4 regions of the Kineococcus auxinigenes genome follow, and region 3 is predicted to be linked to each of the others. Evidence: riboswitches for the same ligand, from Rfam matches in the RefSeq annotation. Region 3 holds a riboswitch; each other region holds the start of a gene.
What was found. A riboswitch is a leader RNA that binds a small molecule or an ion and turns the genes downstream of it on or off. The one in region 3 is predicted to bind S-adenosylmethionine.

Region 1 (2,190 bases), on a different contig from region 3:
GCGCCGCGGGGGTGCGCGCCCCGGCCGTCGTCGTGGTCGGCGAGGTCGTCGACGCCCTCGCCCCCCACGGGGCCTGAGACGCGTCGAGGGGGCGGGACCCACCGGGCCCCGCCCCCTCGACGTCGGCCTGCTCAGCGCTTCGCGGCGCCGATCCCGCCAGGCTCGGAGCCGACCACGATGGGGGCGCGCACCGCGTTGCCCCACTCGGTCCAGCTGCCGTCGTAGTTGCGCACGTTCTCCAGGCCCAGCAGGTGCGTCAGCACGAACCACGTGTGGCTGGAACGCTCCCCGATGCGGCAGTACGTGACGGTGTCCGTCTGCGGCGTCAGCCCGGCGCCGGAGAAGTAGATCTCCTCCAGCGCAGCGCGGTCCTTGAACGTGCCGTCCTCGTTCGCCGCCTTCGCCCACGGCACGCTGGCCGCGCCCGCGATGTGCCCGCCGCGCAGGGTGCCCTCCTGCGGGTAGTCGGGCATGTGGGTGCGCTCACCGGTGTACTCCTGCGGCGAGCGGACGTCGATCAGGCCGCCGCGGTGCTCGCGCACGTCCGGGGCGAACGCGCGCACGCGGCTGTCGTCACGCTCCACGACGGGGTACTCGGTGCGCTCGCGCTGGGGGGTCTCGGTCGTCAGCTCACGTCCCTCGGCGGCCCACTTGGCACGGCCGCCGTCCAGCAGGCGCACGTCCTCGTGACCGAACAGCGTGAACACCCACAGGGCGTACGCGGCCCACCAGTTGCTCTTGTCGCCGTAGATGACGACGGTGTCCTCGCGACGGATCCCCTTGCGGGAGAGGAGGTCCGCGAACGCGGCGCCGTCGACGTAGTCGCGGGTCACCTCGTCGTTCAGCTCGGTGTGCCAGTCGACCTTGACCGCGCCGGGGATGTGACCGGTCTCGTACAGCAGGACGTCCTCGTCGCTCTCCACGACGACCAGGCCCTCGCTGCCCAGGTTCTCGGCCAGCCAGGCGGTGCTGACCAGCTTCTCGGGGTGGGCGTACTCGGAGAACTTCGGCTCGGTCGTGTCGACGGGGGCGGTGCCGGACGTGGTGCTGGACATGCGTGTTCTCTCCAGGGCGTGACGAGGGTTCGACGGCCGCCGTGCGGCGGCCGGGTGCGGTGGTGGTGTGGTGCCGTACCGGTTTCCCGCGCTCGACCGGTCGGGGCGGCGCGGGGGTTCCGGGCGGGCGGGGTGCGCCCCGGGTCCGCGGGGCGCACCCCGCGGTCCGGGCGGGTTCTGCGGGCTGTCAGCGACAGGCGGCGGAACCGCGGCGGCACAGGTCGATGTGCCGCCGGGAGTGCAGTTCTGTGGTGCGGTCCTGCGTCATCGCGTGCCCTCCATCGGCCCTGGCGGAAGCACCCACGCCCTGCGGGAGGGGGGTTGCTGCGGCGTCGTCGAGCCAGGTCTCTCGGCCGCTCTGGATGGTCGTGGCGCCACCGTGCCCGGTGCGGGGGCGGGCTGTCAACCTCGCCGCACCACCCGCCGCCCGTTCAGGCCCCGGTCACCTCCAGGACCCGGCAGGCCACCGCACCGGAGACGCCCTCGCCGAGCACCTGCACGGTCCTCGTCTCCCCCGGCGCGAGGTCCTCCACGACGGTCCGTCCCCGACCCAGCTGGGCGTCGGCGGCGTCCATCCACTCCACGACGACCGCGAAGGCACCGGAGCGCTCGGCCGTGCCGGTGACCTCCAGGGTCGCGGTGGCCGCCCCGGAGGCGCCGGCGTCGCCGCAACCGGTCACCGCGATGCCCTCGGGGGAGCCGGAGGGCCGCGTGCCGGCCGCTCCCCCCTCGGCGGGCGGAGCGCTGATCCCGGGCCCGGCGGGGCCGGGCTCCGGCTGGTCGTCGACGACGTCGCCGCGCGCCTCGGCCGTGACGACCACGACGACCGCGGCTGCGGCCACGGACAGGGCCAACCCGGCGGCGGCCGTTCGCCGCGCCCGGCGCACCGCCGCGATCCCCGCCACGGCGCCGAGCAGCGCCAGGCACAGGGCCACCACGTGCAGCCGCGGGACGAGGGCGGTGGCGACACCCGCCAGGCCCAGCACGACGGAGGCGGTCGCCACCCCGTCGCGCGGTCCGCGGCCGGAGGAGGGGGCTGTTCGTGCGGTCGTGGTCACGGTGGCGTCCCGGGGCTCGTCGTCGTGCTCCTGGCCCGCTCCAGGCTAGGCGAACCGCCCGGGAACGGCGAGAGGGC
Region 2 (2,190 bases), on a different contig from region 3:
GCGTCGACCCCGCCACCGTGGGCCTGGCCGGGTCGGCGACGCAGGTGCTCGAGGCCGCGCCGCGCCCGCAGCGCGAGGACCGGGTGCTCGTGACGGGGGGCGCCGAGACCGTCCCGGCGCTCGTGGACTACCTGGCGGAGAAGGGCTTCTCGTGAACGTGCTCGTCCTGCTCGACCACGACGGGGCGCGGCTGCGCCCCACGGCGCGCGAGCTGCTGACCCTCGCCCGCGGCCTGCCCGGCGCGCAGGTGCACGCGGTGTGGATCGGTGCGGCCCCCGGCGGGGAGACCCGTGCCGAGGCCGGCGCGCACGGTGCCGCCGTCCTGCACCACGTCCTCGTCGACGGCGCCGACGAGCACCTCACCGCCTCCGTCGCCGAGGTGCTGGAGACGGTGCGCACCGAGGTGGGCGCCCCGCTGCTGCTGGTGTCCTCCACCTTCGAGGGCAAGGAGGTCGCCGCCCGCCTCGCCGTGCGCACCGGCGCGGGCGTCGTCACCGGCGCCGGTGCCGTCGAACGCGACGCCGAGGGCCGCTTCGTGGCCGGCAAGACCGTCCTGGCCGGCACGTGGACCACCCGCTGCGCCCTCACGGGTCCGTTCGGGGTCGTGGCCGTGGCGCCCAACTCCGTGCGGGCCACGCCGCTGCCGCAGGCGCCGGAGCCGGCCGTCGTCGAGCACCGCGTCCAGGCCCCGGCGGCGGCGCGCGCCGTCACCGTCCACTCCCGCGAGCTGCGCCCGACCTCCGACCGCCCCGCGCTGGCCGAGGCGGAGGTCGTGGTCGTCGGCGGTCGCGGCGTGGAGGGCGACTTCTCGGCCGTGGAGGAGCTCGCCGACGCGCTCGGCGGCGCGGTGGGCGCCACCCGCGTGGCCACCGACGAGGGCTGGATCGGGCACGAGGCGCAGGTCGGGCAGACCGGCGTCACCATCAGCCCGCGCCTGTACGTCGGCGCGGGCGTCTCCGGCGCGGTGCACCACCGCGGCGGGATGGCCGCCTCCGCGACCGTCGTGGCCGTCAACAGCGACCCCGACGCGCCGATCTTCGAGTTCGCCGACTACGGGATCGTCGGGGACCTCACCGAGGTGCTCCCGGCGCTGAGCGCCGAGGTCCGCCGCCGCCGAGGCTGAGACCCGGCGCGGGTTTGCGGGCCGGTTCCGTCGTGCCCTAGGTTTCTCGACGACCATCCAGAGCGGCCGAGAGACCTGGCTCGACGACGCCGCAGCAACCACCCCTCGGGGAAGGTGCTTCCGCCAGGGCCGATGGGAGTCCTGGTGAGCTCTGCCCGTGTCGTCGTGCCCGCTGCCGCCGACGAGCGCGTCCTGCGCCGCCGCGCCGCGCTCGGCAGCTTCGTCGGCACCACGATCGAGTGGTACGACTACTACCTCTACGGCACGGCGGCCGCGCTGGTGTTCGCCCCGCTGTTCTTCCCGCAGGTGGGCGGCGCCGTCGGCGTCGTCGCGGCGTTCGCGACCTACGCGGTGGGTTTCGTGGCGCGCCCGCTGGGCGGCGCGGTCGCCGGTCACCTCGGGGATCGGCTGGGGCGCAAGAAGGTCCTGGTGGCGTCCCTGCTGCTCATGGGCGCCTCCACGGCCCTCATCGGCCTGCTGCCCACCTACGCGACCATCGGGATCGCCGCGCCCGTGCTGCTCGTGACCGCCCGCCTGCTGCAGGGCTTCTCCGCCGGCGGCGAGTGGGGCGGGGCGGTGCTGCTGGCGGTGGAGCACGCCCCCGAGCGGCGCAGGGGGTTGTTCGGCGCCGTGCCGCAGATGGGCTCGGCCGCGGGCATGGTCCTGGCCAGCGGGGGTTTCTGGCTGACGCGAACCCTCACCACCCCCGAGCAGTTCCTCTCCTGGGGCTGGCGGGTGCCGTTCCTGGCCAGTTCCGTGCTCGTCGTGGTCGGTCTGCTCATCCGGCTGAAGGTGACCGACTCGCCGGTGTTCTCGAACCTGCGCCGCACCGGGGCCGTCGCCCGCCGCCCGGTCGCCGACGTGCTGCGCGAGGACGCCCGCGGGGTGCTGCTGACCAGCGGCATGCGCCTGGGGCAGATCGGCGGGTACGTCCTCTACACGGTCTTCGCCCTGAACTACCTCACCGAGCACGTCCGCGAGGACGGCGCCGACGTGGGTCTGCTCGCCGTCCTGGTCGCCTCCGTGCTGAGCCTGGCCACCACCCCGCTGTGGGGACTGGCCTCGGA
Region 3 (2,190 bases):
TGCGCAGGAACTCGTTGGCCTTGTTGCTGCCCAGGGACTGCTCCCACTGCACCGTCAGGCCCGCGTCCTCCAGGATCCGCTGCTGACGCACCACCAGGCTCAGCGGGTTGTAGTACGCGTAGTCCAGGCGGACGGTGTCCCCGCCCGAGCCCGAACCGGCAGACGGGGCCGCCCCCGAGGAGGACTCCCCCTGCACGCAGCCGGCGGCACCGAGGGCGACGCCGCCGAACAGGGCACCCAGGGCGGTGCGGCGCGCGAGGGGGCGGGGGAAGTGCGACACGGTTGTCTCCAGGGGGCAGGGTCGTCCGCACGAGCGGCGGACGACGGGGGTTCGCGGGGGTGTTGCGGGTTCGGGGGTGCAGCGGAGCCGGGCCCGCAGGGCCCGGCGCTCAGGCGTGCGCGCGCGGCACGCCGAGCAGTTCGAGCAGCTCCACGCGCAGGTGGGCGAGGTCGGCGTCGCCGCGGTCGCGCGGGCGCGACGGTCCCACGGCGAGGTCGCGCACGACGTGGGCGCCGACACGGCCCTCGGTGGTCCCCAGCACCAGCACGCGGTCGGCCAGGTGCAGCGCCTCGTCGACGTCGTGGGTGACGAGCAGGACGGTCGCGCCGGTGCCGCGCTGCACGTCGTCCAGCAGGTCCTGCATCTTCAGCCGGGTCAGGGCGTCCAGCGCGGCGAACGGCTCGTCGAGCAGCAGGACCCCGGGGCGGCGCACCAGGGCGCGGGCCAGCGCGGCGCGCTGGGCCATGCCGCCGGAAACGCGGCGCGGCCGGTGACCGGCGAACCCGGCCAGGCCCACGGTCTCCAGCTGGTGCAGCACCTGCGCGCGGCCCTCGGCGCGCGGCGTGCCCAGCGGCAGGCCCAGCGCGACGTTGCCGGCCAGGTCCCGCCACGGCAGCAGCCGCGGTTCCTGGAAGACCACGGCCGTGCGCCCGCCCACCCCGCGCACCGCCTCGCCGCCGACCTCCACGGTGCCGGAGGTGGGGGTGTCCAGCCCGGCGACCAGGCGCAGCAGGGTGGACTTGCCGGAGCCGGACGCGCCCAGCAGGGCCACGGTGCTGCCCGGCGCCACGTCCACGTCCACCCCGGCCAGGACGTCGTGCCTGCCGGAGCCGGTGGTGAACGAGCGCCCCACCCCCCGCAGGACGACGCCGGCGGCCTCGACGCGCCCGGCGCCGGGGACGGCCGCGGCGGGACGGGACGCTGCGGGACCGGGTGCTGCGGGACCAGACGCAGCGGGACCGGGCACGGCGGGACTGGACGCGGGGCGCGTGGGTACGGCCGACACTGCTCCTCCATCGTTCCTGGCGTGAGCACCGCACCGCCCGCTCCGGCCAGGGAGCGGATGGAGGTTGCTGCGGCGTCGTCGAGCCAGGTCTCTCGGCCGCTCTGGATGGTGGCGACATCAAACGTGACGTCCGCCCGCGCTGTCAAAACGGCGCCGCCGCACCCTGCGCCGCACGGGCGACGGCGCCGGTCGGCGCCGTCAGCGCGCCCGGGGCCGGGAGGGCACCAGCTCGCCGGCGGCGTCGAGGTCCAGCGCGCCGCGCGGGCGCAGCAGCACCGCCCGCCCGCCCGCCTCGCGCACCGCCCCCGCGAAGCGCCGGCCCGGCGCCGTCCACCGCTCGCCCATCGTGCGGGCCAGGCCCACCGGCGCGAACGTGCCCCAGTGCACCGGCACGGCCACGCGCGGGCGCACCCGGGCCACCAGCGCCGCGGCCTGCTCGGGGTCGAGGTGGTGCTCGCCGAGGGTGTGGCCCCAGCCGCCCACGGGCACCAGGGCCACGTCGGGCGCACGCCCGGCGGCGCGCAGCACCGACTCGGCGAACCCGTCGAACTCCCCGCTGTCACCCACCGCCCACAGCAGCAGGTCCGCGCCGCCGGCGGCCTCGGGCCGTCGGGGGAACACCCCCGGCAGCCGCACCAGGTGCCCCACGGGCAGCGCCCCGGCGGGAGCCCCCGTCAGCCGGCCCAGGGTGCGGCGGCCGTCGTGGTGGGCGGGCAGCGCGGTGACCGTCACCGGGCCCGCCGGGGCGCGCGAGACCTCGACGGAGGAGCCCACGGCGACCTCCCCGACCGCGCTGCCGGTGCCGCGCAGGCGCTGCTGCAGCCACGCGGCCGAACCGGGCGGGGCCACCACCCAGCGCGGGCGCAGCCGGCGCAGCGAGGGCAGGTCCAGGTGGTCGTGGTGC
Region 4 (2,190 bases), on a different contig from region 3:
GTCGACCGGGCACTCCTCGATGCAGGCCTTGTCCTTGAGGTCCACGCAGGGCTGTGCGATGACGTACGTCACTGCGCGCTGCTCCTCTCGTTGTCGGTGGTGGTGAGCGTTCGGGCGGTGCGGCGGTGCCGGCGCACCGAGTGGGCCACGGCGAGCGCGCCGGCGGCGAGGATCAGCGCGTAGACGACCCAGCGGACCGGGTCGGGGGCGCCGACGGCGTCGCTGCGCAGCAGGGTCCGCGAGTTCGTCAGGACGATGACGGCGCCGACGGCCGAGCCCAGCACGTGCGGCGGGGCGTAGCGCACCAGCCAGGCGGCGATGGGCGCGGCGACCAGGCCTCCGAGCAGCAGCGCGAGCACCCACGTCCAGGCGATGCCCTGCGAGCCGAGCCCCACGAGGAACCCCGCGCTGGCGGCCACCGCGACGAGGAACTCGCTGGTGTCCACCGAGCCGATGACCTTGCGCGCCTCCAGCCGGCCGGAGGCCAGCAGGGCGGGGGTGCCCACGGGGCCCCATCCACCACCGCCGGTCGCGTCGACGAACCCGGCGAACAACCCCAGCGGCGCCAGGAAGCGCCGCCGCAGCGGCCGGTGCAGGGACCGCTCGTCGAAGCGCGCCACCGCGGAGCGCAGCAGCACGTACACCCCCAGCAGCAGCAGCACGGCGCTGATCACCGGTGCGGCGACGTCCGTGGGCAGCGACGACAGGACCGTCGCCCCCAGGAAGGCCCCGACCGCGCCGGGCACGCCGACGCGCACCACGACGCGCCAGTCGACGTTGCCGAAGCGCCAGTGCGCGGCCCCGGAGGCCAGCGTGGTGCCGATCTCCGCGAGGTGGACGGTGGCAGACGCGGCGGCGGGGCTCGCTCCCACGACCAGCAGCAGGGTCGTGGAGGTGACGCCGTAGGCCATGCCGAGGGAGCCGTCGACGAGCTGGGCCAGCAGGCCGACCAGGGCGAGCAGGGCGAACTTGTGCACGAGAGGAGCCGTCCGTACGTCCGTGGACCCGCAGGTCCGCGCTTGCCGGACGCCGAACGGCGACCGGCCAGGTCCTCACCCGGAGCACCCCGCCGCGACAGGAGGGTTGCCGACCAGCGAGCCGGGGCTTGACGCTGGTACTCGTGACCGCCACTGACGGTAGACGAACCCCGGCAGGCGGTCAACACCTCGCGGCACCGGCGGTAACCGGGCGGTTTCCCCGGTCCGCCCGCCGGCGCCACGCTGATCGACGGGACCGTGTTGGAGTTCGTGCGCTCGTGCCCTACCGTGGTCACGTGGTCCAGCCCTCTGCCGTGCGCCTCGTCTCGCGCCGGTACGTCGACCTCATGCGGCTGCAGAGCGCCTACGCGTGCCGTTCCGGTCGCTCGCTGCACCCCACCAGCTGAGGGCCTCCTCACGAGGAGGACCCGTCTCTCCCGTGAGGTTCCATGACACCCGACGCCAGCACCGCCCCCCTCGAGCAGGCCGCCCCGCCGGCCCCCCGCCGCGCACCGCGCGCACCACGCCCCGGTGGCAACGGCCAGTGGCGCGTCGACGGCACCGCGCCCCTGAACCACAACGAGGAGGTCAAGGCGGCCGACGGGGGGCTGAACGTCCGCGAGCGCATCGAGAACCTGTACGCGCCCGGGGGTTTCTCCTCCATCGCGCCGGACGATCTCAACGGGCGGTTCCGGTGGTGGGGGCTGTACACCCAGCGGCGTCCCGGCATCGACGGCGGGCGCACCGCGCAGCTGTCCGCCCAGGAGCTGTCCGACGAGTTCTTCATGCTGCGCGTGCGGATCGACGGCGGTGCGCTGACGACCGAGCAGCTGCGCGTCGTGGCTGGCATCTCCACCGAGTTCGCCCGCGACACGGCCGACATCACCGACCGGCAGAACGTGCAGCTGCACTGGGTGCGCATCGAGGACGTCCCGGAGATCTGGCGGCGGCTCGAGGCCGTGGGGCTGCAGACGACCGAGGCGTGCGGGGACACCCCGCGCGTGGTGCTCGGCAGCCCGGTCGCGGGCATCGCCCGCGACGAGGTCATCGACCCCACCCCGGTGATCACGGAGATCGTGGAACGCTTCATCGGCGACCCGGAACTGGCGAACCTGCCGCGCAAGTTCAAGACCGCCGTCACCGGTCACCCCAGCCAGGACGTCGTGCACGAGATCAACGACATCTCCCTGGTGGGCGTGGTGCACCCGGAGCT

Region 1: linked by a shared signal. The riboswitch ahead of ACRYR9_RS10195 (sulfurtransferase) and the one ahead of ACRYR9_RS05105 (ABC transporter ATP-binding protein) in region 3 are both predicted to bind S-adenosylmethionine.
Region 2: linked by a shared signal. The riboswitch ahead of ACRYR9_RS13065 (MFS transporter) and the one ahead of ACRYR9_RS05105 (ABC transporter ATP-binding protein) in region 3 are both predicted to bind S-adenosylmethionine.
Region 4: linked by a shared signal. The riboswitch ahead of ACRYR9_RS18515 (sulfite exporter TauE/SafE family protein) and the one ahead of ACRYR9_RS05105 (ABC transporter ATP-binding protein) in region 3 are both predicted to bind S-adenosylmethionine.

What each region holds. Positions count from the first base shown of each region.
Region 1 is NZ_JBKBCT010000030.1:904-3,093, forward strand. Features, by position in the region: gene cobA (uroporphyrinogen-III C-methyltransferase) at 1-77, shown strand, start outside; gene ACRYR9_RS10195 (sulfurtransferase) at 132-1,055, opposite strand; SAM riboswitch class I at 1,331-1,424, opposite strand; gene ACRYR9_RS10200 (FxLYD domain-containing protein) at 1,487-2,113, opposite strand.
Region 2 is NZ_JBKBCT010000045.1:14,600-16,789, reverse strand. Features, by position in the region: gene ACRYR9_RS13075 (electron transfer flavoprotein subunit beta/FixA family protein) at 1-155, shown strand, start outside; gene ACRYR9_RS13070 (electron transfer flavoprotein subunit alpha/FixB family protein) at 152-1,123, shown strand; SAM riboswitch class I at 1,174-1,262, shown strand; gene ACRYR9_RS13065 (MFS transporter) at 1,268-2,190, shown strand, end outside.
Region 3 is NZ_JBKBCT010000009.1:50,151-52,340, forward strand. Features, by position in the region: gene ACRYR9_RS05100 (aliphatic sulfonate ABC transporter substrate-binding protein) at 1-280, opposite strand, end outside; gene ACRYR9_RS05105 (ABC transporter ATP-binding protein) at 390-1,142, opposite strand; SAM riboswitch class I at 1,291-1,398, opposite strand; gene ACRYR9_RS05110 (MBL fold metallo-hydrolase) at 1,485-2,190, opposite strand, start outside.
Region 4 is NZ_JBKBCT010000101.1:3,880-6,069, forward strand. Features, by position in the region: gene fdxA (ferredoxin) at 1-72, opposite strand, end outside; gene ACRYR9_RS18515 (sulfite exporter TauE/SafE family protein) at 69-977, opposite strand; SAM riboswitch class IV at 1,011-1,126, opposite strand; gene ACRYR9_RS18520 (nitrite/sulfite reductase) at 1,427-2,190, shown strand, end outside.